Regions from separate parts of the Rhizobium sp. LARHSG275 genome, predicted to be linked through region 2. Evidence: riboswitches for the same ligand, from Rfam matches in the RefSeq annotation. Region 2 holds a riboswitch; each other region holds the start of a gene.

Region 1 (10,562 bases), on a different contig from region 2:
CATCTCCGAAGATCAGGTCCCCGCCCATGCCGGCGGTGAGATTGAGGACGACGTCGACATCGGCCGAGCGGATGCGGTCGGTAACTTCCCTGTAGAGGTCGTTGCGGCGGCTAGCAGCTCCTGTTTCCGGGTCGCGCACATGGCAGTGAACGACCGCAGCACCAGCCTTTGCCGCGTCGATGGCGGAATCGGCGATCTGCTTGGGAGTGATCGGCACATGGCTGGATCTGGAAACCGTATCGCCGGCGCCGGTGACGGCGCAGGTTATGAAGACATCGCGGTTCATCGCAAGAGGCATGTTTTTGTTCTCCCTCGTCTTGTGCCCATTACGCGACAGGATGGATAGCAATGCGTTGCAATTTCGGAAGCAACCGATACACTATCGGAACTCGAGGGAGGTGGCCTTGCTACAGCGATCGACCGAACGGCTCGATATCGACCTTCTCGTCCTGCCGGACGCGAACCTGATCCTGATCGCCTCGGTCATCGAGCCTTTGCGCGGCGCCAACCGCATTTCCGGCAGCGAGCTCTATCGCTGGCGGCTGCTGACCCCGGACGGAGCACCGGTGCTGACCACCAGCGATATCGCCGTGCCCGCGCAAGGCGCTTTCAAAGCGACCACCGAGAAAACGCCGCTGTTCGTGCTGGCCAGTTACAACTGGCGCCGAAGTGCTACGCCGGCACTCAAGATGCAGCTCTCCCAGGCCGCCCGCTATCGCACGGTGATTGCCGGCATCGAGTCCGGCACATGGCTGCTGGCTGAAGCCAGCCTGCTCGACGGGTTACCGGCGACCGTTCACTGGGAGGATTACGAGGATTTTGCGCTCGCCTATCCCGAGGTGCGGGCCGTCAAGGATCGTTTCGTCATCGACGGCAAGCGGCTGACAACCTCGGGTTCGCTTCCGACCGTCGACCTGATGCTGGAGGTGATCCGGCAACGGCAGGGCTATTCGCTGGCGCTCGAGGTCAGCCGGCTGTTCCGTTACGAGCAGCCGTCCTTCCATGCCGATGAATCACTTTCCGCAGCCTCGGCCGGACTGCGCATGCACGATCCCCGCGTGACGCAGGCAGTACGGCTGATGGAGGAGCATATCGAGCAGCCTCTGATCCTCACGCGGCTCGCCCGCCGGGTGGGCATCAGCGCTCGGCATCTGCAGGATCTCTTCCAGCAAAGCATCGGCGCGCCGCCGCATGTGCATTATCTCGCGCTGCGCTTGAATGCGGCGCGCCGCAAGGTGATCGAGACGGCAGCCTCGTTTGCCGACATCGCGGCGGCGACCGGCTTCAACTCAGCCTCAGCCTTTGCGAGAAGCTACAGGGCGAGTTTTTCCGAGAGCCCGTCCGAGACCCGACGCCGCTTGCGCCGCCGCGTCACGTCATCGGCTATACAGGCATAGGCTGGAACGCGTCCCGTATCATTTCGGCAAGTTCCCGGACGGCCTCGCTGGAACGGTAGGTGCTCCGGCGGAGCACGACCTTGGAAGAATCGACCGGCGGGAAACCGTCTTCAGCGGTGAGTTCCCGGCAGCCGGGCGGAATGCTGCTGCGGGAAAGCGTGGTGACGGCAAGGCCTGCGGTCACGGCATTCTTCAGCCCCGAACCGGTATCGGCGATGAAAGCGATCCGATAGTTGCGGCCGATCTGCTCCAGCGACCGGAGCGCAAAATCGCGTGACCAGCTGGAGTTGCGATAGGTCGCTATCGGCAGGGGATCGATGTCGTGCAGCCGGTGCACCATCGATGTGACCCAGACCGTGGGATCGATGCAGATGACCTCGCCTTTGGTCTCATCGCTCCAGTCGAAAACGACGGCCAGATCGAGCTCATCGCGCTCGAGGGCGGCGAGGTTGCGGACGGTGTAGTCGCAGGACACGGTGACCTCGACGGCCGGGTGACGCACGGCGAAAGCCGCGAGCGCCGCCGGCAGCACCGTCTGGCTGTATTCCTCCGGAATTCCGATGCGTACCGGCCCGTCCAGCGGTTTGCTGCGGATCGTCGCGGCGGCCTCGTTCAGGAGATCGATGATCCTGCGGGCATAGGGCACCAGTTGTATGCCCTGGCGTGTGAGCAGCACACCGCGGGCGCCACGCTCGAACAGCGTTTCGCCGATCGTCCGCTCAAGCCTCTTGATCTGGGTGCTGACGGCCGACTGCGTCCGCCCGATGCGCTGGGCAGCGGCGGAGAAATTGGAGGTTTCAGCAACGACCAGGAAGGTTCTCAGCAGGTCGCTCTCAATCGGCTCATGCATGGAATAGCCATAGAAAAAATCGATGATAGTTATCACTACTATTCGTTTGTCTGATGTCAATTCTCAGCGCACAAAAGAGCCGCGTTCGACTTCCTTCTTTGAGAACATCTGCGTGACCATTGAAAATCCGGCCAGACGCCTCGCAGGCAGCGAGCATGAGAAGGGTGTGCTTCTCATCATTGCCGCGACATTTGCGTGGAGCGCGAGCGGCGTCTATTCGCGACTCCTGACCACTGACGTATGGACGGCGATCGCCTGGCGGTCGTTGTTCGGTGGCCTGTTCCTGCTGATCCCCTGCCTTTTCCTCGAGGGGGGTATTTCACGGCAGCAATGGCGTTCCGTCTTCCATCCGTCCAGTCTTGCGATGATCGCATGCCAGACCTTCAGTCAGGGATGCTTCATCGGCGCGCTTTACATGACCACCGTCGCCAATGTGACGATGATCTATGCGACCGCGCCGTTTATCGCAGCCATGCTCGGCTGGGTCATCCTCAAGGAGAGGGTTGCCCGGCGGACATTGATTGCTGGCGGCATCTCTTTCCTCGGCGTCGCCGTCATCGTCGCCTCGTCGATCGGCGGCGGGACTGGTCTCGGCGACCTGCTGGCGCTCGGCATGACCGTTTCCTTCGCTCTGGTCATCATCATCCCGCGCATCAGTCCCGACGTGCCGAGCCTGCCGCCGACCGTGATCAGCGCCTTCTTGACGCTCGTCATCTTCGCTCCGTTCGGTTCGGTCGGCTCGCTCGACCTGCACAACTGGATCGTTCTTGCCGCCTTCGGCGCGACCAATTTCTCTCTCGCGCTGGTGCTCTTCCTTGCCGGGGCGAAGCGGATGCCGCCGGCGGAGGCGGCGCTGATCGGCACGATGGAAATCGTGCTCACGCCCTTCTGGGTTTGGCTGCTATTTTCCGAAGAGCCGCCCGTCGCCACCTTTTTCGGCGGCGCGATCATCCTCGCCGCAGTGTTCTGGCACACGGCACTCGACGTCAGCCGCAGCCGGCGACCGCGTCGCGCCTCAAGTCTTTAGGAGACGATTAAATCTTTCGGGACGAACCGGAAAACCGCCGTATTCGCGGGATCAACTATTTCTCCTGCGCAGCGATCTTTTGCGACTTTACCGACTGTCGTCTTTGAGTTGCGCCCATGTCGTTTTCTTGATCGCTGTTTTCCGTCAGGCGTGGTTTGTTTGTGGTGTCCAAGGCGCTATCTCGCAAACTGGCGAAATGGACCATTGGCAAGCCGGCCCGATGCCGGCGCTGCCCCGCAGCGGTAGAAGAACTGAAATCCTCAAGGAAATCGCCGGATCGACATCCGGAAAGATATCGAGATGGATCGGAAGGAGATTCTGGAGCCGGAAACCAGCTCTTGCGCAGCAAATCGACGGATTGCGGCAGACGGTCACGAGCGGAACGACAGGCGAAAACCGTTGCGTTCACTCCTCTACTGCATCCAATCTGTCCGTTTTGAAAATTCGAATATCGCCCGGTGCGGCGGTATCCGCGTGTTTTGGACACCGGGCTGCAGAGGAGGCAGGCCGGAGGGAAGTTGCCATCGACTGCATCGGTTGCAGATCGAGGCATTCAAACAAGTGGGAGGAATCCATGAGCAAAAATAGAGGCGTCGTCTATCTCCGGCCAGGCAAGGTGGAAGTTCGCGACATCGACGACCCGAAGCTGGAAGCGCCCGACGGCCGCCGCATCGAACACGGCGTCATCCTGAAGGTGATCTCGACCAATATCTGCGGCTCCGATCAGCACATGGTTCGCGGCCGCACGACGGCGATGCCGGGCCTGGTCCTCGGTCATGAAATCACCGGCGAGATCATCGAGAAAGGCATCGACGTCGAGATGCTCGACATCGGCGATATCGTCTCGGTGCCGTTCAATGTCGCCTGCGGCCGCTGCCGCTGCTGCAAGTCCCAGGATACCGGCGTCTGCTTGACGGTAAACCCCGCCCGCGCCGGGGGTGCTTACGGTTATGTCGACATGGGCGGCTGGATCGGCGGACAGGCGCGCTACGTCACCATTCCCTACGCAGATTTCAACCTGCTGAAAATCCCCGATCGGGACAAGGCAATGGCGAAGATCCGGGATCTCACCATGCTCTCCGACATTCTGCCCACCGGCTTCCATGGCGCGGTGCGTGCAGGCGTTGGAGTCGGCTCGACCGTCTACGTCGCCGGTGCCGGCCCGGTCGGCCTTGCGGCTGCCGCCTCGGCTCGCATTCTCGGCGCGGCTGTCGTGATGATCGGTGATTTCAACAAAGATCGTCTGGCGCATGCGGCGAAGGTCGGCTTCGAACCGATCGACCTGTCCAAGAGCGACCGTCTCGGCGACATGATCGCACAGGTCGTCGGCACCAACGAAGTGGACAGCGCCATCGATGCGGTCGGCTTCGAGGCACGCGGCCACTCGGGCGGGGAACAGCCTGCGATCGTCCTCAATCAGATGATGGAGATTACCCGCGCCGCGGGTTCGATCGGTATTCCCGGCCTCTACGTCACCGAGGATCCGGGCGCCGTCGACAATGCCGCCAAACACGGCAATCTTTCGCTCCGCTTCGGCCTCGGATGGGCCAAGGCGCAGTCCTTCCACACCGGCCAGACACCGGTGATCAAATACAATCGTCAGCTCATGCAGGCGATCCTCCACGACCGACTGCCCATTGCCGATATCGTCAACGCCAAGGTCATCCCGCTCGACGATGCCGCCGCCGGATATGAGAGCTTCGATCATGGAGCGGCGACAAAATATGTCCTCGATCCGCACGGTGAGGTCGCGAAAGCCGCGTAGCGGTTACGACTGAGGGCTTTACATAATAGGAATGGTCGGCGGTAAACCGGCCATTCCGCATTTTCCACATGACAATTTGATTGACGAATTACTGGATGCTGAACGGGAAATATTTTGCGTTGATCATATCGTATGTCCCGTCCGCCTTGATACTCTTCAGGGCTTCGTTCAGGCGCGTCAGACGCTCCTTGTCGTCCAGGCGCAGCGCGATGCCGGCACCTTCGCCGAAGTATGTGACGTCGACCAGATCCGGTCCTTTGAACTCGCAGCAGGTTCCCGCCTTGGTGTTGGCGATCCAGTCGTAGATGGCGAGTTTGTCCTCCAGGATGATATCGACGCTGCCGTCCGACAACCCCTTGTACAATTCAGGCGAAGACCGGAAGACCTTCTTTTTCATCTCCGGATAGAGATGGTTGGCGTAGGATTCCTGCGCCGTCGACGACGTCACCCCGAGGATCTTGCCGCTGAGGCCAGCGGGGCTGACATCATTGATCGACGAATCCTTCCGAGCGATGAACACCGACGGGCTGTTGTAGTATTTTTCAGTGAAGGCAACCTTTTGACGCCGCTCAAGGCTCATCGACATGGATGAGATGATCGCGTCGTATTTGTCGGCAACGAGATCGGGGATGATGTCGTCCCACTTCTCGATGATGAATTGGCATTCGAACTTGCCAACCTCGCACAGGGCATTGGCAATATCGATGTCGAAGCCCTGAAGCTCGTTATTTGCATCGAGATAGTTGAAGGGCGGAAACGCACCTTCGACGGCAATTCTCATCGGCATGCGATCTTGCGCAGCCACCTCGAACGGCGAGGCGGCCAAAAAGATACCTATCCCGCCTGCCATCAGCGCTCCGCGCAATATAGTCCGTATGGATATGCGCAACATCGTCAGGAGCTCCTTGGGGCGTAGTCGATCTCGCCCTATAGTGCGCCGTAGCCTTTAATTCTACGTGAACGCTTCTTTGTTAGCGTCGACGAATACGCCCGCGTCGTGGTGTACAGGGGTCCAGGCTTGCACATCGTTCTTCCTTCCAGCTCCAACACGTTTCAGAAATCCTGGATCGCTTCGGGAAGAATTCTGTTTCTGATTGCCGTCAGCGGACTTGGCGCTATCGGTCTTGTCGTGCTTTCGGCACTGTGGGCGGGAACCGAGAGCGACGCTGCCGCTCTTGATCGACAGCGCCAGCTTGTAAATGCCCGCCTGCTGGAGCAGGTCGATCAAGTCGCGCATGTTATCGGCCAGTTCGGCAACGGCTATCTCACACGCGTTTATCCGGCCGCCCGGTCGACCGGAGGCTCCTCCAGCCTCGATGCGGTTCTGACGGCGGCGGCCGGAAGTGCGATCAGCCAAACCGCGATGTCCGCCTTCGGCTACGATCAGGCCTTCGTCGTCGACGAGAAGGCGCAACTGCTCATGCTGGCGGACGCCCAAACGGAAAAGCGTTATCGCTGGATGAAGCCTCTCTTCTTGCCCCTCCTTCGGGATGCCCGGCTTGGGGTAAGACAAGGCACGGTTTCCAACGAACGAACGCCGTCTTCAATGGAAAGCCGCCTTGCGAGTGCCGCCCGCTCCAACCGTGCGCTCGCCAATCTGATGCGGCTGGAAGGTCGGCCGACGATCGTCGGCATCGTCGCCATCAACGAGACCAATGAGAGGCAGAGCCAGCCGACGCGGCAATTCCTGATTGTCGTGCGCTTTATCGATGGTGCGGCGCTGGACGAACTGAGCCGGCAACAAGGCCTTAACGGCGCCCGCTTCGCGCGCACAGCCGATGCAGACGAAAACGAGGTTGCGTTCCAAATCGACGCCACGGCAAACGGCGAACCGATCGGCTTCATCGTCTGGCGGCCCGATCTTCCGGGTTCGAGGGTGATCGGCCGGTTGATGCCGGCGCTTTCGATTGCCGCCTTGGTGATCGCGATCCTGTTCTCGGTCTTGCTGGTGCGCCTGCGAAGCAGTCTCGGCGAGTTGAAGAAAAGCGAACTGCATGCAAGGCAGCTTGCCTTGCATGATGTGCTCACCAATCTTCCCAACCGCGCTTTGTTCGCGATCAGGTTTGACGAGTGCCTGGCCGAGACGCGGAACTCGGCCGAGCGCTCGGCAGTCGCACTTCTCGACCTCGACCGCTTCAAAGCCGTAAACGACACGTTCGGCCATGCCGCCGGCGATGAGCTCATCAGGATGGCTGCGGAGCGGATCCGCTCCGTGCTTCGTCCGGGGGACACGCTAGCCCGGCTCGGAGGCGATGAGTTCGCTCTGCTTCTCCGGGACATCAAAGATCATGACCACGTTTTACCGGCAATCTGCGAAGCGATCGTTGCCGAACTTGGCAAGCCCTTCCCGCTTTTGAGGGGCGAGGCCGTCGCGCGCGTCGGCGGCTCGATCGGCGTGACCGTCGTGCCGGACGCCGGACGGAATGCCGATGACATCATGCGCTACGCCGACGTTGCGCTGTACGAGGCAAAGATGGGCGGGAGAGGCCAGTGGCGTCTCTATTCACCGTCCATGGACGGCGGCCGGAATGCGCGCGACATTCTCAAGAACGAATTGCGGGACGTTCTGGCCAAAAGTATGGCCTCGTCCGCTGATGGTCCACACGCCGATCCGAGTGCGAACCGGCCCGACTTCGGATCGCTCGAGGTCTATTACCAAACGGTCCATCGCGCTGAGGCAGGATACGCGGCATCGGGCGCCGAGGCTTTGGTGCGTTGGCGTCACAGTCAGCGCGGACTATTGACGCCTGCCAGCTTCATCCCTGTCGCCGAGGAGGGCGGCCTCATCGACGCTCTCGGTTTCTGGGTCTTGCGCGAAGCCTGCAGAGCCGCCTGCAAATGGCCTGAAGACACGTTTGTTGCGGTCAACGTATCTCCCGCCCAGTTGAGAAGACCAAATTTCGCCGAGGAAGTCTTCACCGTGCTGCAGGAGACTGGTCTGCCGCCGTCCCGGCTCGAGCTGGAGCTCACCGAGTCCTCGCTCATCGAAGATAATTCGGACGTTTATACCGTGCTGAAGTCGCTGCGCAGCCGGGGTGTTCAGGTTTCGCTCGATGATTTCGGAACCGGCTTTTCATGCCTCAGCCATCTCCTGCGCTTCGATATAGACCGCATCAAGATCGATCGATCGTTCGTCTCACAGCTCGGCACGAAAGCCAACGGGGCGGCAATCATCGGCGCCATCGTCGCGCTCAGCCGCAACCTCGGTATCTCGACGACGGCCGAAGGGGTCGAAACCGAATATCAACGCGACTTTCTGGCCGCCCTCGGTTGCACCGACCTCCAAGGCTACTTCTTCTCCAAACCGGCTCCTCTGCACGAGCTTGATAGTTTCCGGAACGCTGAGAGCACCGCCGGATTGCTGACCATTGCTCCAGGCGCCGTCGCGTAAGAGGCTTCTGATCTTCCGCTGGTCAGGGGAACTTTCGCCGCGTGCGACAGTTGACGCCCCGAAGACCGGAAGGAGGATTTGATGGGCGAGGTCGGCGAGTGGCGGCACCTTTGCGTCGACATGCAGCGGATGTTTGCCGAAGACACGCCATGGCACGTTCCCTGGATGGCGCGGGTCTCTCCCCAGATCGAAGAGCTAGCCGGCCGGCACCCGTCACGAACGATCTTTACCCGCTTCCTGCCACCCGAGCGTGCGGATGACATGCCGGGGAAATGGCGGGATTATTACCGGAAATGGTGGATGATGACGGGCGAACATCTTCCCCACGACTTGATCGATCTCGTTTCATCGCTGGCGTCGCTGGTTCCGCCGGCAAGGCATTTCGACAAACGCACATATTCCCCTTGGATCGACGGGCGCCTTCATACGGCCCTTCAGTCGGAGCGGGTCGATACCCTGGTGATCACCGGCGGTGAAACGGATGTCTGCGTGCTTGCCACGACGCTCGGCGCGATCGATCTCGCCTATCGTGTCATCGTGCTGAAGGACGCTGTCTGCAGTAGCGCCGACGACACCTATGATGCGTCGCTGGAACTTCTGCACGATCGGTTTTCCGTGCAGCTCGAACTCATCGAGGCCGAGGAATTTTTGAGGGGCGTTGGCTAAACGCATGTCGCGCAAAACTGTGCGGCGGTTTTGCGCGCACGACATTGTCTCGTCCCATCCGGCCAATTGCCGCAGATGACTGCGCGTTCGGCCTCAGCGTTTGCCGATCGAGGGACTAAACACCATGAGGCTTAGAATCTCAAAGAGCACCTGTGCTGCGGCGTGCGCCGTATTGGTCGTTGCGTCATATTGCGGGGCAACTTCGACGACGTCACCGCCCACGAGGTTCATCCCTTTCAGCCCGCGTATCAATTCGATGACTTCACGCGTGGTCAATCCACCGACCTCGGGCGTGCCCGTGCCGGGCGCAAAGCTCGGATCGAGGCTGTCGACGTCGAAGGAAAGATAGGTCGGGCCGTCGCCGACGATGGATTTTGCCTTGGCAATGACGGCAGCAATCCCCATCCCGCTGATATCCTCTGCATGGATCACGGTCATTCCCGACGCATAGGAGAACTCCCACAAATATTCCGCCGAACCACGGATGCCGATCTGGATTGTCCTCGTCGGATCGAGCACGCCGTCCAGCACCGCATTGCGGAATGGCCCGCCGTGATGAAACTTCGTCTGATCGAAGGCCCCGCTTGTATCGCAATGAGCATCAATATGAATGAGGCCGACCGGCTGCTGCCGACCGACGGCCTTCAAAATCGGGTGGCTGATGGAATGATCGCCGCCGACGGAAAGCGGGGCAACGCCGGCATCGACGATCTGGGCGATGCGCTTTTCGATGTCGTCGTGGCTGAGCTCCAACCGGTAGCGGCTTTGGAACGATACGTCGCCGATGTCGGCGACCCGAAGATCGAAGACCGGCGCCGTGCCGAGCACGTGATTGTACGGGCCGATCCTTTCGATGGCGCGAAGTGCTCTCGGTCCGAAGCGCGAACCTGGACGATTGGTGACGCCGAGATCCATGGGGATGCCGGTGATTGCAACCTGGAGATTGCCGAAGTCAGGATCATCGGCAGCAACCTGCATGTAAGGGGCGCTGAGGAAGGTCGGTATTCCGGCGTAGGGTGCCAGTCTCGTACCTTTCTTGGAGATGATCTTCTCCGCCACTTTCCGAAACTTCTCGTCGAATATCTCGCCCCCATTGGCATCCGCAAATTCTGCGCGCAGCTGTTCGAGCCGCGTTTTATCCCACACCATGCGCATGCGTCTCCGCTTCAGCTCCATCTCACCCGACAAAGGGGTTGAGAAAGCAATTGGTATCGTTGTAGCAAGCGGGATCAAAGAGAAATCGATATGATCGCTGCAAAACCCAATTCGCTCGTTGCCCGCCTGTCAGCCCCACCCATTCCTTCCGTCGTCGCCTGGAGCCGCGAATACAAAGGGGAAAAAGGGCCGCTCATCGATCTGTCGCAAGCCGTGCCCGGCTATCCCGCGCATCCGGAAATGCTTCGGCTTCTTGCCGAGGCGGCCGGGCAACAGGCGATGACGGGATACGGGCCGATCGAGGGCGAACC
Region 2 (10,562 bases):
GAAATCCATCTATGCCCAGAAGAGCGATACGCGCACGCTCGCCGAAAATATCGGCGGCGCCGACGTCTTCCTCGGCCTGTCCGCTGCCGGTGTTCTGAAGCCGGAACTGCTGGCGCAGATGGCCGATAAACCGCTGATCATGGCGCTCGCCAATCCGACGCCGGAGATCATGCCCGATCTCGCCCGTGCCGCCCGTCCCGACGCAATGATCTGCACCGGCCGCTCGGATTTCGCCAACCAGGTCAACAACGTCCTCTGCTTTCCCTATATCTTCCGCGGCGCGCTCGATTGCGGCGCCGAAACGATCAACGAGGAAATGAAGATGGCGGCCGTGCGCGCCATCGCAGCCCTTGCCCGCGAAGAGCCGTCGGATGTTGCCGCCCGCGCCTATTCCGGCGAGACACCGGTCTTCGGCCCCGATTACCTCATCCCATCGCCCTTCGATCCGCGCCTGATCCTGCGCATCGCGCCTGCCGTTGCCAAGGCCGCCGAACAGAGCGGCGTCGCACGCCGCCCGATCCAGGATTTCGACGCCTATCTCGACCAGTTGAACCGCTTCGTCTTCCGCTCCGGCTTCGTCATGAAGCCGATCTTCACCGCGGCCAAGGCTGCCGAGCGCAAGCGTGTCATCTTTTCCGAAGGCGAGGACGAGCGCGTATTGCGCGCCGCCCAGGTGCTGCTTGAGGAAGGCCTTGCCGAACCGATCCTGATTGGCCGCCCGCAAGTCATCGAGACGCGCCTGAAGCGCTACGGCTTGCGCATCCGGCCGCTGTCGGATTTCGAGGTCATCAACCCGGAAGACGATCCGCGCTTCCGCGAATATGTGGATCTCTATTTCTCCCTCGTCGGCCGCCGCGGCGTCATTCCGGAAGCGGCCCGCACGATCGTACGCACCAACACCACCGTCATCGGCGCGCTGGCGCTGAGGCGCGGCGAGGCCGATGCGCTGATCTGCGGCCTCGAAGGCCGCTACGAGAAGCACCTGCGCGACGTCCGCCAGATCATCGGCAAGCGCAAGAATGTCCGCGATTTCTCCGCCCTCAGCCTGATGATTTCGCAGCGCGGCGCCACCTTCTTCACCGACACCTACGTCACCTTCAATCCGACTGCCGAGGAGGTTGCCGAGGCAACGGTGCTGGCGGCCGAGGAAATCCGCCGTTTCGGCCTCACGCCGCGCGCCGCGCTAGTCTCGCATTCCAACTTCGGCTCGCGTGAGTCCGAAAGCGCCACGAAGATGCGCAACGCCCTGCAGCTCGTGCGCGAAGCCGCGCCCGACCTCGAGGTCGACGGCGAGATGCACGGCGAAAGCGCCATCACCGAAGCGCTGCGCAAGCGCGTCATGCCGGACACGACCCTGCACGACGAGGCGAACCTCCTGGTCTTCCCGAACCTCGACGCCGCCAACATCACCCTCGGTGTGGTCAAGTCGATGACGGACGGCCTGCATGTCGGCCCGATCCTGCTCGGCACCGCCCTGCCCGCCCACATTCTCGCCCCCTCGGTCACCTCCCGCGGCGTCGTCAACATGGCGGCACTCGCCGTCGTCGAGGCATCGCAACCGGCTTGAGCCGGCTCAGACTTGTGACAAAGTCGGCCAGCCTTTTCGTCATGTTCGGGCTTGTCCCGAGCATCTGCAGCCGGTTGATATCAAGCAGATATGAGGCCCGGGGCCCTGGATAAAATCCATGCCCTGATGCCGTCTCAGGCACTCCGTATCGACAGGCGCCCCTTATCTGCGAGCGCATCCGCGCGCTCGTTGCCGGCAATGCCGGAATGGCCTTTGCACCAGGCGATGGTCACCAGACCATTCTGGCAAAGTTCAAGATCGACCGCCTTCCAGAGTTCCGCATTGGCGATCGTTCGCCTTCGCGCATTCCCATTCGGGCCGCTTTTCTTCCAGCCGTTGTTCTTCCAGATATGTCGCCAGCTGTTGCAGCCTTTGATGGCGTAGATGGAATCCGACCAGATGGTCGCGGGCTCGCCGCTTGCCTCGCTGTTGATCCAAACCACAGCCTTGAGGACGGCCATCACTTCCATCGAATTATTGGCGGAATCTTCCGCGCCACCGAAGCCGGACGCAATTTCCGCGGCATCGCAATAAACGACGAATGCCCAACCTCCGTGCCCAGAACCGGGTTCATAACAGCCGTCCACGAAGACGTGGAAGCCGTGTTGGGTTTCCGGCAGCCCGACTATCGTTGCGGGGGAGCTGAGTTCATTGGCAATTCCTGTCATTTTCAGCGTCCGGATATGAGTACGTATCTCAAGCGCCCCAGGAGATTGGAGTGGGCACTTGGCCTCGTTGATTACCATCGACAGCTTCTTCATAATCGAACACTGGGTCTTTGGCTGTCCGCTGGATAAAATCCCGAAAATACGCTAGGAATATCTCCAAGCTTATTAAGAGAAACAAGCTAAGAGACAACGCGCGGCGGATGGACGCCGACAGTGACCGATCGATTCTTTGCTCATTCCGGGACGACGCCGTGAAACGCCGAAACCTGTCTCTTGCCGTCTTCCTTGTCTTCGCAGCGCCCGCTGCCGCGCAGACCATTACTATCTGTGAGGATCTGCGTGGCCGCCTCGCCGACCTGCCGCGGTCGATCGGCAATAACAACGGCTCGGAAGCGCGCCAATATGCCGGCGCCATGGCCGAGCAGAACCTCGAGCTGCGCAAGGTCCGCAACGAGCTGCGCGGCAACGGCTGCACCTCGGGAAGCATGGTCGTCATCGGCGGCGAGAATGCCGATTATTGCGCCGAGCTCTCGCAGTCCGAAGCCCGCATGATCGACAACATCCGCTATCTCCAGGACCGCCGTGAGGAGCTGCGCAACCAGACCGACGGCAATGACGACGCGCGCCGCGAGCTGACCGCCGCTCTCGACCGCAATGGCTGCAACAGCGAAAACGTCTATGCCCCGAGCGATCGCAGCGCCGACGAACCGGCTCCAAGCGTCGAGGAACAGGCGATGCGCACCGATACCTTCATTCCGCTCGGCGGTGGTGACGAGGTCGATCCGCGTTACGGCGTGCCGCGGGCCGAGATGCTATCTCCGGTCAGCACCATGTGCGTGCGCAGTTGCGACGGCGGCTTCTTCCCGATCAGCTCGAACGCCACATCGGTCGATTTCGGCCGCGACGCCCAGACCTGCGCCAAGATGTGCCCGGGCATCGAGACCGAACTGTTCTATCGTGACGTGACGAGCACCGAAGCCTCGAACATGATCTCGGTCGCAACGGGCACGCCCTACAGCGCCATGAAAAATGCCTTTGCCTACAAGAACCGCACGCCCGGGGAAAAGTCCTCCTGCGCCTGCAATCTCACCGCCTATTATGAGGAGATGCGCGGCAAGCAGGTGGTGAGCGAACCGCCGCAGCAGAGCTCCATCACCACCATCCGCACCAATCCCCCGGCGAAGGATGCCGCAGCTGCGCCGCAATCATCCGTTCCCGAGCGCCCCTACGATCCGACGCAGAACCGCGTCCGTCAGGTCGGCCCGCAGTTTCTGGCCGGCGATCAGGGCTCGATCGACCTCACCAATCCGGCAACGCCGGGCCCGCAACCACAACAACAGCAGTGATATCAATCAAGCCACCCAAACCGCGCGGCGGTTTTGGGACTACGACATGCATCTTCGATGCGACGCACTTTATTTAGGGCTCGCTTCGTCCCCATCCATCATGAAAGACGAGTTCCTCGAGCGGCAGCCGCTGCCGCCAGCCTTTGACGGAGAGTTCCGGCTCGTCATAGAGCCGATCGACGAAACCGGCACAGAGCCAGGCGACCACCTCGATATGCTCGGGTATGCCGAGAATGCTCTTCAGGTCGCCTTCATGAAAGATGCTGACCCAGCCGACGCCGACCCCTTCCGCCCGCGCGGCAAGCCAGAGGTTCTGGATGGCGCAGACTGTGGAATAGCTATCCATCCTCGGATTGTGCGTACGCCCCAGCACCACGCTGCCGCCGCGGGTGGGATCGCAGGTCACGCAGATCCCGAGCGGCGCCTCCGTAATGCCTTCGAGCTTAAGCGAACGATATGCCTGCCGCCGTTCGCCTTCGAACATCAGCGCCGCCTCCTCGTTGGCGCTGGCAAAGGCATCCCGGACGCGCGCCCGCACAGTCGGGCTTTTCACCAGAATGAAATTCCACGGCTGCATGAAACCAACCGACGGCGCGTGATGGGCGGCCGTCAACAGACGCTCCACGACATCGTCTGGCAAGGGATCGGGCAGGAACTGGCTGCGAACGTCGCGCCGCGTCATGATCGCATGATAGACGGCCTCGCGTTCGGCCAAGGAAAAACCGGACGCCGCCGAAAGGGCATCCTCATCAAAGGGTCGCATCGTCAAATCCCCAACAACGCAACCGCCCCGCCGTCCGCGCGGATCGGTCTATCTAGCCAGGCCGGTCTTCTGACTGGGCGTCATCCGTCTGCCGCAGCCTTCCCGGCAAGAAGCCAGTGGCGTGATAAGCGGCAAACGTCGGCCTTACAGCGTTGGGCACGTTCCGGCTTTGCACCGGATTCCCGATTCTCCCGCCTTACCGGCGGGCACCTGACGGCGCATCTATTTCAGGAAAGCGCGGCGGCGGCAAGGCGGCCCGCACGCCGCCGACACGCTGCATTGGCCTTCGGCGATGTCGATGACGCCGACAGCAGCCAGGCAACCGCGATCAATGCCGTTGCCCAGCGTATCTCCATTCCTCCACCGTCCAGCGCGATACGGCAGTACCCGCCGGTTGGCTGGGCTTGGCGCCGGCAGGCGCCAGGGTGAAACGACCCGCATGTACCCAGCACCCCATTCTACTTTATGATTTATTCACACATCAAATACACACTGCGTTTGCGCGTTTTGGGTTGCTATCAGGACATGGGCATGAGGGCTCGTGATGTGACCGTCGGCGTCGATGCCCGTATTGATACGCCAGTCGGGAACATGTCCGACTGAGCCGCAATTCTAGGCCGCCGCGGAATGTTCCAATTTTTGAAAACGATGCCTCTGACCGCCAAGCTGGCGGCGATTATCGTTGCCGTGAACCTCTGCGGCATTTCCGCTTTCGCCACCTATACCTGGATGTACGAAACCCGGGCCTTGATCGATGGCGCCAAGGCGAACTGGTCCAAGGATGCCGAGCAATTTGCATCTCTGGCGGCGGGCGGCGTCAAATGGGGGAAGGCGAACGCCGTTCGAGAGGCTTATTCGCTCTATCGCGACGACCCCTCGCTCGATCTCGTGCAGTTTGCCGCATTCAACGCCGAACCTGCCGCCGTCGATACTTGGGCGCGCGATGGCGTCGATGGTTTGCCGGCACCAGCCGATCTGGCAAAGAGCCTCAGCGCGAAACCGGAAAAGACGACCATCGATGACGGTAGAATATCTGCCGGCGTCGTGACGATCATCGCGCCGCTCCCGCTGGATAAGTCGGGCAAGGCCACCGGTTACGTCGTCACGAACTGGTCCGTCGAAAAAATCGCTTCCGAAGTCAGGCAGAAAGTTCTCATTTCGCTGCTTACGCAGTCCGCGATCACCGCCATGGCCGTCGTTGCTTTCCTTCTCGCCATGCGCAGCCTCGTCGGTCGGCCCATCAGGGTGATCAGCGAACGAATCAGCGCGTTGCAGAAAGGCGATCTGGTCTCTCCCGTCACCTACAGGGAAAATGGCGACGAGATCGGCTTTCTGGCGCGCGCATTGGAAGTTTTCCGTCACGAGGCGATTGCGAAGGTCGAGAGAGAGCAGGCCGCGGCCGAGCAGAGCGCTTCGCTCGACGCCGAACGGGCGCGCAACGCATTGTTGACGGAAGATGCCAGCAATACCCAGCGGCTGGTCATGAACGCTCTCGCAAATGCATTGGAAGGGCTCGCCGCCGGTGATTTCTCGATACATCTGGCCGATGTCGGTCCAGAATTCGATAAATTGCGGCAGGATTTCAACAACATGGTCGATGCGGTCGCGGCCGCTCTGACAGAGATCAAGACCGCTTCCGTGGCGGTTGAAACCGGCTCCAGCGAGCTGGCGAACTCCGCGGATCAACTCGCCAGGCGGACCGAGCAACAGGCAGCAGCATTGGAACAGACCGCTGCGGCACTGGATGAGGTGACCACCACGGTCAGAACATCGTCGCAACGGGCTGAAAATGCCGGGCAGTTGGTCGAGGAGACAAAGCGGAGCGCTCATGTCTCGGCGACGGTGGTGCGCGATGCAATCGGCGCGATGGACCGGATTCAAACCTCATCGAGCCAGATCGGCCGCATTATCGGCGTCATCGACGAAATCGCCTTCCAGACGAACCTGCTGGCGCTGAACGCCGGTGTCGAGGCGGCGCGCGCCGGCGAGGCCGGCAAGGGTTTTGCGGTCGTCGCGCAGGAAGTGCGTGAACTCGCTCAGCGGTCGGCAAATGCCGCAAAGGAAATCAAGAACCTGATCAACGTATCCGGCCAGGAAGTTGCCGCGGGCGTCGGGCTGGTGAACGAAACCGGTGACGCCCTGCTGAAGATCGAGGAGCAGATCAACCGCATCAGCGATAGCATCGCTTCCATCGTCCAATCCTATCGCGAACAGGCGACGGGCTTGCAGGAAATCAACAGCGCAATCAACCAGATGGATCAGACGACACAGCAGAACGCGGCAATGGTCGAGGAAACCAACGCGGCTTGCCACGAACTGCTGTCGCAAGGACGCCTGCTGCAGGACTCGGCCGGCAGGTTCGTGGTCGGTGGGTCTACCGCCAGCCAGCCCAAACCCGTTCAAGCCGCCCGCCAAGCTCGTCCCGAGCCCAGAGCCTTCACGCAGCGTCATGCAGGCAATGCCGCCGTTGCCGCTGCTCCCGGTGCCTGGGAGGAGTTCTGACGTCGTCTGCATCCGATAAGCCTTAGATCTCAGCAACCTATAACCAGGAAGGAAACGCCTATGAAGAAAATCGTGCCCGCATTTCTTTTGGCCTGCACCGCATTTGCCATGCCCGTGGACGTATCCATGGCACAGGATGCCAAGCTTGCCCCGATCTCCGACTACGTGACAAGCGATGTAAAGCCCTGGCTTAACGACCCCGCCATCATCGAGGCTATCAAGGCGCAGAACGCTGCCAACGCCAATCTCAGCGCTGCTGATGTCGACGCCCTTGACAAGAAGTGGCGTGCCGAGGTCGATGGCTCAGACCACTCGATGATCGATGATGTGCTCAACAACGCACTGTCGAAATTCCTTCAGGGGAAGAAGGAGGCTTCCGGCGGCAAGATCACGGAAATCTTCGTCATGGATACAAAAGGCCTGAATGTCGGTCAAAGCGACACCACATCGGATTACTGGCAGGGCGACGAGGCCAAGTTCCAGAAGTCCTTCGGAGCCGGCAAGGACGCCGTCTTCGTCGACGAGATCGAAAAGGATGAATCGACCCAGACACTGCAGTCGCAGGCAAGCGTCACGATATCAGACGACAAGGGAACACCGATCGGCGCCATCACCGTCGGCGTGAACGTCGACGCTCTCTGATCTCAGGAACTCAGTTTTCTGGAACAGTTCGAATGACCGTCGCCCGGAAGCATCTTTAGGGCGCCAGGTTTAAACAAAGCTTAGAGCGCGTCGCCTGCACGAGATCGAGTGCGACGCGCTTCTTGCCTCGCCGGGGGTGCCCCTTCCGCAGAAGCCGTTGCCATCTCGGGGAACGCCGGATTTTCAGCCAGAAAATTCTGCGTGACAACGCGTGGCCGTGACACTACATACGCCTCATGTCGATCACATCAATCTACGCCTCGCGATTTTATTGGTACCGCTACTCTCAGCGGATGCGGGTCCATGCGTAACTGAATTCGACGCGACGACAACCCGAACAGCCGCTAGTCTACCTGGCGGCTTTTTTTGTTCCGCCGGTATGACCAAACAGGAGCCATACCGTGTCTGATACCATTGACGATCTGCGCATCGTCGAGATCACCCCGCTGACCAAACCAGCCGATATCATCGCGGAAATTCCCCGCAATGCCGAGGTCACCGAGACCGTGACCAGCAACCGTGCTGCGATCCATAAGATCCTCCACGGCGAAGATGATCGCCTGATCGTCGTTATCGGCCCCTGCTCCATCCATGACCCCGTTGCCGCCAGGGAATATGCCGAACGGCTGGCGGAACAGCACCGCCTCTTCGCCAGCGATCTCGAGATCGTCATGCGCGTCTACTTCGAAAAGCCCCGCACGACCGTCGGCTGGAAGGGCCTGATGAACGACCCGCATCTCGACGGCAGCTACCGTATCGAAGAAGGGCTGCGCATTGCCAGGCGCCTGCTGCTCGACATCAATGCCATGGGCCTTCCGGCCGGCTGCGAATTCCTCGACACGATCACGCCGCAATACATCACCGATCTCGTCAGCTGGGGCGCGATCGGCGCACGCACGACCGAAAGCCAGATCCACCGCCAGCTCGCCTCCGGCCTCTCCTGCCCGATCGGCTTCAAGAACGGCACCGACGGCGGCGTGCGCGTCGCGCTCGATGCCATCCTCGCCGCCTCGCAGCCGCATCACTTCCCGGCGGTGACCAAGGACGGACAGGCGGCAATCGCCTCGACGACAGGCAATGAGGATTGCCACATCATCCTGCGCGGCGGCAAGCGGCCGAACTATGAGACGGCCGATGTCGAAGCCGTCACGAGCGACGCCGTCAAGCTCGGCGTCGCCCCGCGCATCCTCATCGATGCCAGCCATGCCAACAGTGGCAAGGACCCGATGAACCAGCCGCTCGTCGTCAGATCCGTTGCTGCCCAGATTGCCGCCGGAAACGGCGACATCAAGGGCATGATGATCGAAAGCAACCTCGTCGCCGGCCGCCAGGACCTCGTTCCCGGCAAGCCGCTGGTTTACGGCCAGTCCATCACCGACGGCTGCATCGACTGGGATATGTCGGTCGCGGTGCTGGAGGACTTGGCAAAATCCGCCCGCGCCCGGCGCAAGGCAGCCGTCGCAGCCTGATAGTCAGCATTAAACGCAGCGGGCAGAAACCCGCCGCCCATTACAGGGCGGTGGGGGCAACCCGGTTATCTCACGGGTACGCCGATGGCGACACTGCCGTTGGCTGTGACCGCCAGTTCATGCCCATTCATCCCAACGAGCCACAGCCGCCAAATGCAGGCGTCTGATGATGGAGCGAACCAGATGGGCCGACACAGGCGCATATTTCGCGGGCACGTCATTTGTCGTCGGAGCCGGCTTGGTCGGAAAATACCTTCGTCTTGTGGAGACGGCTATCAACGGTGCTCAATCGATCGTCACCACTACGCCGGTGCTCGGGCCTGTCGTCGCATTCGTGGCGCTGGCCGCAATGCCGCTCGCGATGGGCGCTAAGTTCGCCGCAATTGCCAACAGCGAGGTCGGCTATAACAATTACTATGGCGCTGCTGTTGGTACCGGTGGGCTGGTTGGAACCAAGGCCGACATCAGATTTCTCGTCCAATCATCCGCGAAGTCGCCGATCCCCAAGCAGCGTGAGATTACTAACCCACCGCCCCGCCATCATGGGCGGAGCTCGGGACCGGATCACCGGCACGCGGAATAGGAGTAGATTTAATAGAGCCATGGATGCATTGAATCGGGCTCGTGTTCAGTCGCGACCCTGTAATAGGTACGCATGTCGTCGCGCTCTTTTTCGTAAGTCCACTTCAAGCCCCATCTGCATTCTTCCGTCATGCACTCACGGCTCTTCGATCCGAACATATCGAGTTGAAATGCCTCGCCATTGATTTCGCCGGTAATCGAGCCGGTTTTCCCCTTATCCTTCGATATGAGTTCAAACGCCCCTGCTCGACCATCCAGACAGTAGATCTTCCCGCGGTAGGTTCGCTCGCCGGTCTCAAGCTTCCAGAAATTCGTCTTCACCTGCGATACGCTGTAGCGACCCTTGCATTGCTGCCTTTCGGCCGAGCCGATCTCAATCGTCCCCCCCATCTCCTCACTCTCGTCCCCCGCAGTCACCTTTCCGAGCACCGGAGTACCCGTTGCGAGGTAGCTTCCCTCGACGCCACGGACAAAAAGATATGAACAACCTGCGAGCGTGAAACCCATTGCCACCAAGGAGCCGGCGACCGTGAAACCACGCAGCGTCCACGCGCATCTCAAGACAGCCAGCAAGTCTATACCCCCAGGTTCTTCCTCATGTTCGCGGATGCCAAAAGAGCGGGTTGGAGCAGTGGGCGTCGTTACCAGCCAGAATAGCACTGATATTCAGGTCACAATATTTCCCCCACAATAGGAAGATGAATAAATGCCACAGCTCATCTTGAAATAGAATACCCCGTCCGCTTCGGCAAGTTACACGGAGCTAGAGGTAGCTACTGCAATCAAACTTGGGAGCCCCAATCACCCACCCCTCAAAAGCGTGCGCATCAGCAATTCGAAGATGAGGCCGGGCGCGACGTTGTTACTCACACTGTGACGTGCAATCCTGCCGAATAAACTTTTTCGATAGGGGACGCATGCCTGTAAAAACTCTTCCATCTCCACCTTGGTGGAGAGTAGCGATTGCGTTGATCGTAGTTCCCTAAATCGCGTCCTTCGCATACGCTGTTTACAGCCCACTGT
Region 3 (10,562 bases), on a different contig from region 2:
AAAGCAGATGCCGTTGCCGTCGCCGTGCATGGCGGCGACCACTTCATTTATCCGGACTGCCGGCCTGGCTTCATCGATGCTTTCCAGCGCATGCAGAACGAAGCGCTGGACGGCTACGCCAGCGTGAAACTGCTGGCCCCATACGTCGATATTTCCAAAGCCGCGATCGTTGTTGACGGCGAAAAACACGGCACGCCGTTTTCGGAAACCTGGTCCTGCTACAAAGGCGGCGAGCTCCACTGTGGGCGCTGCGGCACCTGCGTGGAACGCCGTGAGGCTTTCCATTTTGCCGGCGTCCCCGATCCCACCGAGTACGAAGACCGGGATTTCTGGAAAGCGGCGATCTCGCGATACTCGGCCACGGAGGTGCGTTGATGTACCGCATCACCAAGGAGTTTCATCTCTCCGCCTCCCATCAATTGGATCACCTGCCTGCCGACCATCAATGTGCTCGGCTCCACGGTCACAACTACGTCGTCGTCGTCGAACTGGCTGCGGAAAACCTGAATGATGATGGCTTCGTCCGTGACTATCACGACCTCTCGCCGCTCAAACGCTATATCGACGAAACTTTCGATCATCGTCACCTGAACGATGTCTTCGGCCATTCGAAAGTTACCTCCGAATTTCTGGCAAGGCACTTTTACGACTGGTGCAAGCAGCGCTTCCCGGAGACATCATCCGTTCGCGTCAGCGAGACCCCTAAAACCTGGGCGGAGTACAGGCCGTGAGCGTCGGAACCATTCGCGTCAGCGAAATCTTTGGCCCGACCATACAGGGTGAAGGTGCCTTGATCGGGCTGCCGACGGTGTTCGTGAGGACAGGCGGCTGTGACTATCGGTGCGCCTGGTGCGACAGCCTTCACGCGGTCGACAGCGCGTTCCGGGATCAATGGATTCCCATGTCCACTGAGGCAGTCTGGCATAAAGTCACGGAACTCTCTGGGGGAAAGCCACTGACGGTTTCCCTTTCCGGCGGCAATCCGGCGATACAGCCCTTAAGGCCACTGATCGAGCTTGGCCATTCGCAAGGATACCGCTTTGCCCTGGAAACACAGGGAAGCGTAGCCCAGGCATGGTTTCGCGATCTCGACGTCCTGGTCGTCAGCCCCAAACCGCCATCAAGCGGAATGCTGACGGATTGGGACCAGGTGGATCACTGTCTTCAATTGGCCGCCGACGGACCGGAAGTCATGCTGAAGATTGTCATTTTCGACGATGCCGACTACGAATTCGCCCAAGGGGCGGGGCAGCGCTATCCCCAAATTCCCTTGTTCCTTCAGCCCGGCAATCATACGCCGCCGCCGCCCGATGACGATGACGCACGCATTGATATCGACGGCGTGATGGATCGGATGTACTGGCTTGTCGATAAGGTGACGGCCGACCAATGGTTTTCGGTACGCGTACTGCCCCAATTGCACGTGCTGCTCTGGGGAAACAAGCGAGGCGTATGAGCCTGCCTGCACTGAAACTATGCAGCAACACGCTCCGGAAAGGCGAAAACATCGACGGGCTCTCCAAGCCCGCGCAGCGGGAAAGTGCCGAGGCTATCCATGTCCTTCGCGCAGTCCGCCATTTCGACGAAGGCCCGCGATAAGAGTACTGGACGCTTGACCTCCTTGGTCAAGGTTTCCAGCCGAGAGGCGACATTGACCGCAGGGCCGATGACGGTGAAATCCAGCCGCCGGCGCGAGCCGATATTGCCGTACATAACGTCGCCGACATGCACGCCGACGCCATAGCGCAGCGGTTCGCGTCCGTTGCCCGCATACTGCTCATTCAATTGCGCCATCAACGCCTGCCCTTCGCGGATCGCCTGCAGCAGATCATGACAGGCCGTGTCCTTGCTCAGCGGAAAGATCGCCAGCAATCCGTCGCCCATGAACTTCAGGATCTCTCCGCCATGCCGCTCGATGGGATCGGACATGGCGTCGAAATAGTCGTTGAGCAGGTGGATGACATCGTCGCGCGGCCAGAGATCGGAGATCGCCGTAAAGTCGCGCAGGTCGCAGATCATGATGGCCGCACCAACGGTCGCACCGCTGCCGCGCGTCGTGACGCCTGACAGGATCTGTTCGCTCGCATGCGGTCCGACATAAGTCTGCAGCAGCGTGCGGGCCATGATGTTCTTCAGCCGGATTTCGCTGACGAGAGTCAGGGCCGGCAGCAGGTCCCGCAGGAAATCGACGTGCTCGCTGGTAAAACCGCCGGGCCGGCGGGTGGAAAATGTCGCGACGTGCCGTTTGCCGAAAGTATGCTCGAGGGGCCAGGCGATATACTCCGTGAGGCCGTCGTCGCGCAATTCCTGATAGAATGAATCCTCGTCGCCGTTGGCTGTGCCTTCCAGCTGTCTGCGCACCTCCTCCGCACCCTGATGGATCGCGTTGACGGGACTGTTCAGGAACTCCGGCGTATTTTCGACACCATAGGCAAATGTGTCGATCTTCGCTTCCGCCAGGCCTTCTTTCCAGAGAATGCGGGCACCGACCCATTGCGGATGGTTCGTCCTGAAATGCAATGTCGCCCGCGCCACCGGGACTCCTGATGCCAAAAGCTTCTCGCACATCTCCACCAGGATATTGTCGATGAACCGCTCGCCGCGCGTCTCGTTCACCAGCCAGTCGAGAATCCGTCTTCTGCGGATCGGCCAGACGCCTTCGTCCGCTTCGACAGCAGTCCCGGCCTTGTTCAAAATAGACGACATCAAAAACTCCCGCTATGCCGCATCATCGGCGAGGACCGAATTTAGTTTCCGCTGAATGTGGGCGATCAGAGAGCAAATGATAAGAGGCAGACGGCGATCAAGCCTCAGAAATCCCAGTCCTCGTCCTCCGTCGCGACCGCCTTGCCGATGACATAGGAGGAACCGGAGCCGGAGAAGAAGTCGTGGTTCTCGTCCGCATTCGGCGAAAGCGCCGACAGGATCGCCGGATTGACCTTGCAGGCCTCGGCCGGGAACAGCGCCTCATAGCCAAGGTTCATCAGCGCCTTGTTGGCATTGTAGTGCAGGAATTTCTTGACGTCCTCGGTCAGCCCGACGCCGTCATAGAGCGCCTCGGTATATTTCGCCTCGTTGTCATAGAGCTCGAGCAGCAGCTCGAAGGCGAAATCCTTGATCTCCTGCTTCCGCTCGTCGCCGAGGCGTTCCAGCCCGCGCTGGAACTTGTAGCCGATATAATAGCCGTGCACCGCCTCGTCGCGGATGATCAGCCGGATCATGTCGGCCGTGTTGGTCAGCTTGGCGCGGCTCGACCAGTACATCGGCAGGTAGAATCCGGAATAGAACAGGAAGCTTTCGAGGAAGACGCTCGTAACCTTCTTCTTCAACGCATCGCCGGAGCGATACTGCTCCATGATCAGCGCCGATTTCCGCTGCAGGAATTCGTTCTCCTCCGACCAGCGATAGGCATCGTCGACATCGGGCGTCGAGCACAGCGTCGAGAAGATCGAGGAATAGGAGCGCGCATGCACCGCCTCCATGAAGGAGACGTTGGAAAGCACTGCCTCCTCATGCGGCGTTACCGCATCTTCCATCAGCCGGATGGAACCGACGCCGTTCTGGATCGTGTCGAGCAACGTCAATCCGGTGAAGACGCGGATGGTCAACTGCTGCTCGGCCGCCGTCAACGTTGCCCAGGAGGGAATGTCGTTGGAAAGCGGCACCTTTTCCGGCAGCCAGAAATTGCCGGTGAGCCGGTTCCAGACCTCGATATCCTTGTCGTCCTCGATGCGGTTCCAATTGATGGCGCGCACGCGGGAGGCGGGTTTGATTTGCATGTTCATTAGGTCGTCCCTCTTGAGGAATATGTCTGGGCGCCCCCTCATCCGCCTGCCGGCACCTTCTCCCCGCTGGGGAGAAGAGACTTGTGGCAGCGTCATCCCCAACCAAGTCCCCTCTCCCCAGCGGGGAGAGGGTTAGGGTGAGGGGGCTTCTGGCTCGCGGCCGAAATCAACTTACAGCGTACAAGACACGCAGCCCTGCACCTCGGTGCCGGAGAGCGCCATCTGGCGAAGGCGGATGTAGTAGATCGTCTTGATGCCCTTCTTCCAGGCGTGGATCTGCGCCTTGTTGATGTCGCGCGTCGTTGCCGTATCGCGGAAGAACAAGGTCAGCGACAGGCCTTGGTCGACATGCTGGGTCGCCGCCGCATAGGTGTCGATGATCTTCTCCGGCCCGATCTCATAGGCGTCCTGATAATAGTCGAGATTGTCGTTGGTCATGAACGGCGCCGGATAGTAGACGCGGCCGATCTTGCCCTCCTTGCGGATCTCGATCTTCGAGACGATCGGATGGATCGAGGAGGTCGAGTGGTTGATATAGGAGATCGAGCCCGTCGGCGGCACCGCCTGCAGGTTCTGGTTATAGAGGCCGGAGGCCATCACCGCCGTCTTCAATGCGGCCCAGTCTTCCTGCGTTGGAATGTGAATGCCTGAGGTCTCGAACAGCGCCCTCACCGTCTCCGTCGCCGGCTCCCAGAGCCGGTCGGTATATTTGTCGAAATATTCGCCGGAGGCATATTTCGAGTTTTCGAAGCCCTTGAAGCTCGTGCCGCGTTCGACCGCCAAAAGGTTCGAGGCGCGGACTGCGTGGTAGGTCACCGTATAGAAATAGATATTGGTGAAATCGATGCCTTCGTCGGAGCCGTAGAAGATGCGTTCGCGAGCGAGGTAACCGTGCAGGTTCATCTGACCGAGGCCGATCGCATGGCTCTCGTCATTGCCCTTCTCGATCGAAGGAACCGAAGAGATGTGGCTCATGTCGGAAACGGCCGTCAGCGCCCGGATCGAGGTTTCGATCGTCTTGCCGAAATCGGCGGAATCCATTGCCGCGGCAATATTCAGCGAGCCGAGATTGCAGGAAATATCCTTGCCGAGATGTTTGTAGGAGAGGTCGTCATGATATTCGCTAGCCTCGCTCACCTGCAGGATCTCCGAGCAGAGATTGCTCATAGAGATGCGCCCGGCGATCGGGTTCGTCCGGTTCACTGTGTCCTCGAACATGATGTAGGGATAGCCGCTCTCGAACTGAATTTCGGCAAGCACCTGGAAGAATTCGCGCGCCTTGATCTTCTTCTTGGAGATGCGGGCGTCGTCCGCCATCTCGCGGTACTTTTCCGTCACCGAAATCTCGGTGAACGGCACGCCATAGACGCGCTCCACGTCATACGGCGAGAACAGGTACATGTCTTCGTTGTTCCTCGCCAGTTCGAAGGTGATGTCGGGCACGACGACGCCGAGCGACAGCGTCTTGATGCGGATCTTCTCGTCGGCATTTTCGCGCTTGGTATCGAGGAAGCGCATGATATCGGGGTGGTGGGCGTTCAGATAGACGGCCCCCGCCCCCTGCCGCGCGCCGAGCTGGTTGGCATAGGAGAAACTGTCTTCGAGCAGCTTCATCACCGGGATGATGCCCGACGACTGGTTCTCGATATGTTTGATCGGCGCGCCGGCCTCGCGGATGTTCGTCAATGACAGCGCCACGCCGCCGCCACGCTTCGACAATTGCAGCGCCGAATTGATCGACCGGCCGATCGATTCCATATTGTCCTCGACGCGCAGCAGGAAGCAGGAAACCAGTTCGCCGCGCTGCTTCTTGCCGGCATTGAGGAAGGTCGGCGTCGCCGGCTGGAAGCGGCCGGAAATGATCTCCTCGACCATGTCGCGGGCAAGCCCCTCGTCGCCGCGCGCGAGCGCCAGCGCCACCATGCAGATGCGGTCTTCATAGCGCTCGAGATAACGCTTTCCGTCGAAGGTCTTCAGCGTATAGCTGGTGTAGTATTTGAAGGCGCCGAGGAAGGTCGGGAAACGGAACTTCTTGGCATAGGCCTGGTCGAACAGATCGCGCACGAAATTGAAGGAATACTGGTCGAGAACCTCCTGCTCGTAATAACCCTCGGTGACGAGGTAATCGAGCTTTTCCCGGAGGTTGTGAAAGAACACCGTGTTCTGGTTCACATGCTGCAGGAAATACTGCTTGGCAGCCAAACGATCCTTGTCGAGCTGGATCCGTCCCTCATCGTCATAGAGGTTCAGCATCGCGTTCAGCGCGTGATAGTCGAGCGTTTCCGCCGCTTTCAAAGGGCGTTCGCCGGCGGGATGAGCAAAAGTGTTATGCGGTTTTGCGCCCGCATCCCGCGTCAGAGTTGTTCCCGTGTCCAAAACCGTTCCATTCCGTGTTTGACGTTGGCGACATCCGCTTCCGTGCCCAGCAGCTCGAACCTGTAGAGGTAAGGCACCTGGCATTTCTGCGAGACCACGTCGCCGGCGAGCCCGTATGTCTCGCCGAAATTGCTGTTGCCCGCGGCAATCACGCCGCGGATGTGTCCTCGGTTTTCCGCATCGTTGAGGAAACGGATCACCTGCTTGGGAACGGCACCCTTGCCGCCGTCGCCGCTATAGGTCGGCACAACAAGCACGAAGGGTTCGCGGATATGGAACGCGTCAGCTGCGCCTGCCGGAATGCGCGTTGCGCGCAGTCCGAGCTTGGCGACGAACCGATGGGTGTTCTCGGATCGGCTGGAATAATAGACGATCAGCCCCATCGCTTTTCTCGATCAGGAGAGTGCGCTGATCATGTCGGGGCGGAAGCCCGCCCAATGCTGCTCGCCGGCGATGACGACAGGCGCCTGCATGTAGCCGAGGCTGCGGACGCGATCGAGCGCTTCGGCATCCTCAGAGATATCGACGATGTCATAATCGACACCCAGGCGGTCGAGGGCACGGTAGGTGGCGGTGCACTGGACGCAGGCAGGCTTGCTGTAGACGGTAATGGTCATGATATTCCTCGTGACGCGATTGGGACGCAGGACATCGATCGGAAATCTGCCGATATCCGTCGAAAAATCTCTGGTGATTTGAGCTATGCGGCCGTTTAGCCGCTGGGCGTGCTCCGCCCTCTACCTCGAGCGGGTGGCGGCCTGAACTGAGATACTGACATGACTTCACCCCGAAGTGGCTCAATGCGAAGGTTTCGGGGGCGGAGGCTCAGGCCTGCGAAACGTGATGCGGAGATTCCCCGCAGCCATGTAACGCGACCTTCCGGACACCCCGCCCGTGGACGTTTCGTTCGAGGCAGGTCTCCTGGCTCACGGGTCAAAGCACCCTGCCCCAGCCTTCCCGGAGCATCATGCTCCAGTGACCTGAAATCGGACAGTTGCTCGCCGCTTACAGTTGCGGGGGCAGCTCCGGCATTGCCGCGCCATGATGGCGAGGCGCACCGTATTCCCGTCTTAGCCGCCGATCCTCACGAATCGATGGAACCTCGAACACTAGATATAGTACGCCAATCCAAATTCGCGTCAACGGATGGTTTGTGCATTGCGTTACGACAGGTTTGAAATCGCTACGTTCCTGTGAAGAAGATGGATAACGAAAGCTTAAAGAAAGCAAGCTGTGGAGAAAGCCCTCACGATGAGAGCCGACCTATGGCCGGTCCCGCGATTTTCGATTCGAGACCTGGCTCGAATCGTCGATGGGACATCCCGCCGGTGACGAGCGCCGGAGGAGGAAGTCAGGAATGTTATATTTTTATCCGAAGCAGCCGCAGCGCGTTGATCGTCACCAGCACGGTGGCGCCGGTATCGGCGAGGATCGCCGGCCAGAGCCCGGTGATACCGGCGATCGTCGTCACCAGGAACACCGCCTTCAGCGCGAGTGCGATGGTGATATTCTGCAGGATGTTGCGCATCGTGCGTTTGGAAAGTTCGATCATCCGCGCCACGTCGCCGACGCGTCCGTGCAGCACGGCGGCATCCGCCGTCTCGAGCGCCACATCGGTGCCGCCGCCCATAGCAATGCCGATATCGGCAGCAGCCAGCGCCGGAGCATCGTTGATGCCGTCGCCGACCTTGGCGACGATGAAGCCCTGGTGCTTCAATTCGCCGACGACCCGCTGCTTGTCCTCAGGCATCATCTCGCCGCGCCAGTCGATGCCGAGCATGCCGGCAACGGCTGCCGCGGTCCGTTTGTTGTCGCCCGTCAACATCATCGCCTTGACGCCTGCTGATTTGAGGGCAGCGAGCCCGGCCTCGGCATCCTCGCGCGGCTCGTCGCGCATGGCGATCAAACCCGCCGCAACACCGTTGACGAGCAGCACCGACACGCTCTTGCCCTCGTCGTTCAGCGCCGCGATGCGTGCATCCTGTTCAGCACTGAGCGCCCCGCGCTCACAGGCGGCGGGCGGCGACAGCAGGTCCAGCGTCTCGCCGCCGACTTTGCCGCTGACGCCCTTGCCCGGCAGCGCTTCCAGCTCGAAGGCCGGCGGCACGGGAACGCCGTCTGACTTGGCGCGGTTGAGAATCGCCAGCGCCAGCGGATGGCTGGAACCCTGCTCCAGCACCGCCGCGCGCGACAGCACCTGCGCCTCGCTCAATCCGAAGGAGATGATATCGGTGACCTGAGGCCTGCCATCCGTCAGCGTGCCTGTCTTATCGAAGGCGACCATCGTCACCTTGCCGAGCGTTTCCAGCACCGCGCCGCCCTTCATCAACAGCCCGCGCCGCGCACCTGATGAAAGCGAGGCGGCAATTGCCGCCGGCGTCGAAATGACGAGTGCGCAGGGGCAGCCGATCAAGAGGATCGCAAGGCCCTTATAGACCCATTCGCCCCACGGGCCGGCAAACAGCAGCGGCGGAACGACCGCGACCAGTGCTGCAACCACGACCACGCCGGGCGTGTAATAGCGCGAAAACCGATCGATGAAGCGTTCGGTCGGCGCCTTCGATTCCTGCGCTTCCTCCACCAGCTTGACGACACGGGCGATGGTGTTGTCGGCGGCCGCCGCCGTGACGCGAACCCTCAGCACCGCATCGCCATTGACCGTGCCGGCAAAAACGACGGCATCGACCCCCTTGCGCACCGGCGTGCTCTCGCCCGTCACCGGCGCCTCGTCGATTGCACTCTCGCCTGAGATGATGATGCCGTCCGCAGAGATACGGTCGCCAGGGCGAACCATGATAGTCGCGCCAACGGCAAGGCTTTCTGCCGGCACTTCCCGCGTCTGCCCATTGTCTTCGAGCAGCGCATTCTTCGGCACCAGACCCGCCAACGACTGGATGCTTTCGCGCGCCTTGCCGGCCGCCACCCCTTCCAGCATCTCGCCGACGAGGAACAGGAATACGACGGTTGCCGCCTCTTCGCCGGCATTGATGATGACGGCGCCGACGGCGGCAATCGTCATCAGCATCTCGATCGAAAACGGTATACCTGACAGGGCGGCCATGATAGCGCGCCGCGCGATCGGCACCAGCCCGACCACCATGGCGACGATGAAGGCATAGGACGCAATCGCCGGCACGAGATGGCCGACGGCGTAGGCGGCAACGAGTGCGGCACCCGAAAGGATGGTCAGCCGGCCCTTCCGGCTCTGCCACCAGAGACCCGCCATCGGCGCGTGGTCGTGCCCGTGCAGCCCCTCGATTTCCTTCTCGCCGTGATCGTGAGGATGGTCGTGGTCATGACTTGCATGGTCACGGCTATGGCCCGCGTGATCGCCGCAGTCATGTCCATGGTCGTGACGATGCTGCGAGCCCTGGGTGTGCGCCGGCGCAGCGCTTCCGGCAAGCGGCGCGACGGAATAGCCGAGCCCGGTCACCTTCTTCTCGATCACCTTGAGATCGCTGCTGCCATCGTGGCGGACGGTCATCGTGCCCGCCATCACCGAGACGGAAACATCGGCGACACCCGCCACGCGTCTGACCGCCGTATCGATCTTGGTTGCGCAGCCGGCGCAATCCATGCCGCCAACCCGGTATCGTGTCTCGCTCTCAGCCATCATCCGCTTCCTTGTCAAACAGAAGCATCCCTCCTACATCCTCTAGCGACTAGAGGTGCAAGAGGAAAATCATGAAAAAGATCACCATTGGTGAAGCTGCTCGCCAAAGCGGCGTCAAGGTGCCGACGGTCCGTTATTATGAGAGCATCGGCCTGCTCGCGGCGCCGAGCCGCAGCGAGGGCAACCAGCGCTCCTTCGAGCCCGCCGATATCAGCCGCCTCGCCTTCATCCGCCACGCCCGCGAACTCGGCTTCGAGATCGAGGCGATCCGCACGCTGCTCACCCTGCAGGATGATCCGTACCAGTCCTGTGCCTCGGCCGACGCCATCGCCAAGGCGCGTCTCGTCGAAGTCGAGCAGCGCATCCGCAGCTTGACGGCGCTGAAGGCCGAGCTGGAAACCATGGTGGAAGGCTGCGGCCACGGCCGCGTCGACCAATGCCGAGTCATCGAGGTGCTCGCCGACCACGGCCAGTGCACACATCCGCACCACTGACCGCTGCCCTTGCAGGCGGTCCGCGCCCGCGCCAAAACTGAATGCAGACAGAATCGGGCGAAGACATCCATGAACCAGAAACGGATTGCGATCATCGGCGGCGGCCCGGCGGGTCTCGCGGCTGCCGAACTGCTGTCCCGTTCCGGTCATGCGGTGACGGTCTACGACGCCATGCCGACCTTCGCCCGCAAATTCCTGCTGGCCGGCAAGTCGGGTCTCAACATCACCCATTCCGAGGATTATGCCCGTTTCACCACACGCTTCGGCGCGGCCTCCGCCCGTCTGCGCCCCGCT

The links. Region 2 has a riboswitch for cobalamin ahead of bluB (5,6-dimethylbenzimidazole synthase). Riboswitches for the same ligand answer to the same signal wherever they lie in the genome.
Region 1: it holds a riboswitch for cobalamin, as region 2 does, so the genes downstream of both, fdhA (formaldehyde dehydrogenase, glutathione-independent) here and bluB (5,6-dimethylbenzimidazole synthase) in region 2, are expected to answer to the same signal.
Region 3: it holds a riboswitch for cobalamin, as region 2 does, so the genes downstream of both, nrdH (glutaredoxin-like protein NrdH) here and bluB (5,6-dimethylbenzimidazole synthase) in region 2, are expected to answer to the same signal.

The regions. Positions count from the first base shown of each region.
Region 1 covers NZ_JBIXJN010000006.1:214,323-224,884, reverse strand. Annotated here, with positions in the region: gene ACIPSK_RS09870 (3-keto-5-aminohexanoate cleavage protein) at 1-298, opposite strand, end outside; gene ACIPSK_RS09865 (GlxA family transcriptional regulator) at 339-1,397, shown strand; gene ACIPSK_RS09860 (LysR substrate-binding domain-containing protein) at 1,384-2,247, opposite strand; gene ACIPSK_RS09855 (EamA family transporter) at 2,360-3,274, shown strand; cobalamin riboswitch at 3,429-3,629, shown strand; gene fdhA (formaldehyde dehydrogenase, glutathione-independent) at 3,849-5,039, shown strand; gene ACIPSK_RS09845 (transporter substrate-binding domain-containing protein) at 5,128-5,931, opposite strand; gene ACIPSK_RS09840 (EAL domain-containing protein) at 6,037-8,430, shown strand; gene ACIPSK_RS09835 (cysteine hydrolase family protein) at 8,512-9,096, shown strand; gene speB (agmatinase) at 9,190-10,245, opposite strand; gene ACIPSK_RS09825 (aminotransferase) at 10,342-10,562, shown strand, end outside.
Region 2 covers NZ_JBIXJN010000007.1:5,649-16,210, forward strand. Annotated here, with positions in the region: gene ACIPSK_RS10445 (NADP-dependent malic enzyme) at 1-1,567, shown strand, start outside; gene ACIPSK_RS10450 (ribonuclease H family protein) at 1,702-2,235, opposite strand; gene ACIPSK_RS10455 (DUF2865 domain-containing protein) at 2,487-3,581, shown strand; gene bluB (5,6-dimethylbenzimidazole synthase) at 3,655-4,344, opposite strand; cobalamin riboswitch at 4,387-4,573, opposite strand; gene ACIPSK_RS10465 (methyl-accepting chemotaxis protein) at 4,972-6,846, shown strand; gene ACIPSK_RS10470 (hypothetical protein) at 6,907-7,488, shown strand; gene ACIPSK_RS10475 (3-deoxy-7-phosphoheptulonate synthase) at 7,890-8,957, shown strand; gene ACIPSK_RS10480 (hypothetical protein) at 9,124-9,540, shown strand; gene ACIPSK_RS10485 (hypothetical protein) at 9,549-10,112, opposite strand.
Region 3 covers NZ_JBIXJN010000039.1:2,442-13,003, forward strand. Annotated here, with positions in the region: gene queC (7-cyano-7-deazaguanine synthase QueC) at 1-375, shown strand, start outside; gene queD (6-carboxytetrahydropterin synthase QueD) at 375-731, shown strand; gene queE (7-carboxy-7-deazaguanine synthase QueE) at 728-1,456, shown strand; gene ACIPSK_RS31920 (adenylate/guanylate cyclase domain-containing protein) at 1,474-2,706, opposite strand; gene nrdF (class 1b ribonucleoside-diphosphate reductase subunit beta) at 2,811-3,785, opposite strand; gene nrdE (class 1b ribonucleoside-diphosphate reductase subunit alpha) at 3,957-6,161, opposite strand; gene nrdI (class Ib ribonucleoside-diphosphate reductase assembly flavoprotein NrdI) at 6,140-6,544, opposite strand; gene nrdH (glutaredoxin-like protein NrdH) at 6,557-6,778, opposite strand; cobalamin riboswitch at 7,056-7,281, opposite strand; gene ACIPSK_RS31945 (heavy metal translocating P-type ATPase) at 7,522-9,774, opposite strand; gene ACIPSK_RS31950 (MerR family transcriptional regulator) at 9,846-10,268, shown strand; gene ACIPSK_RS31955 (TIGR03862 family flavoprotein) at 10,338-10,562, shown strand, end outside.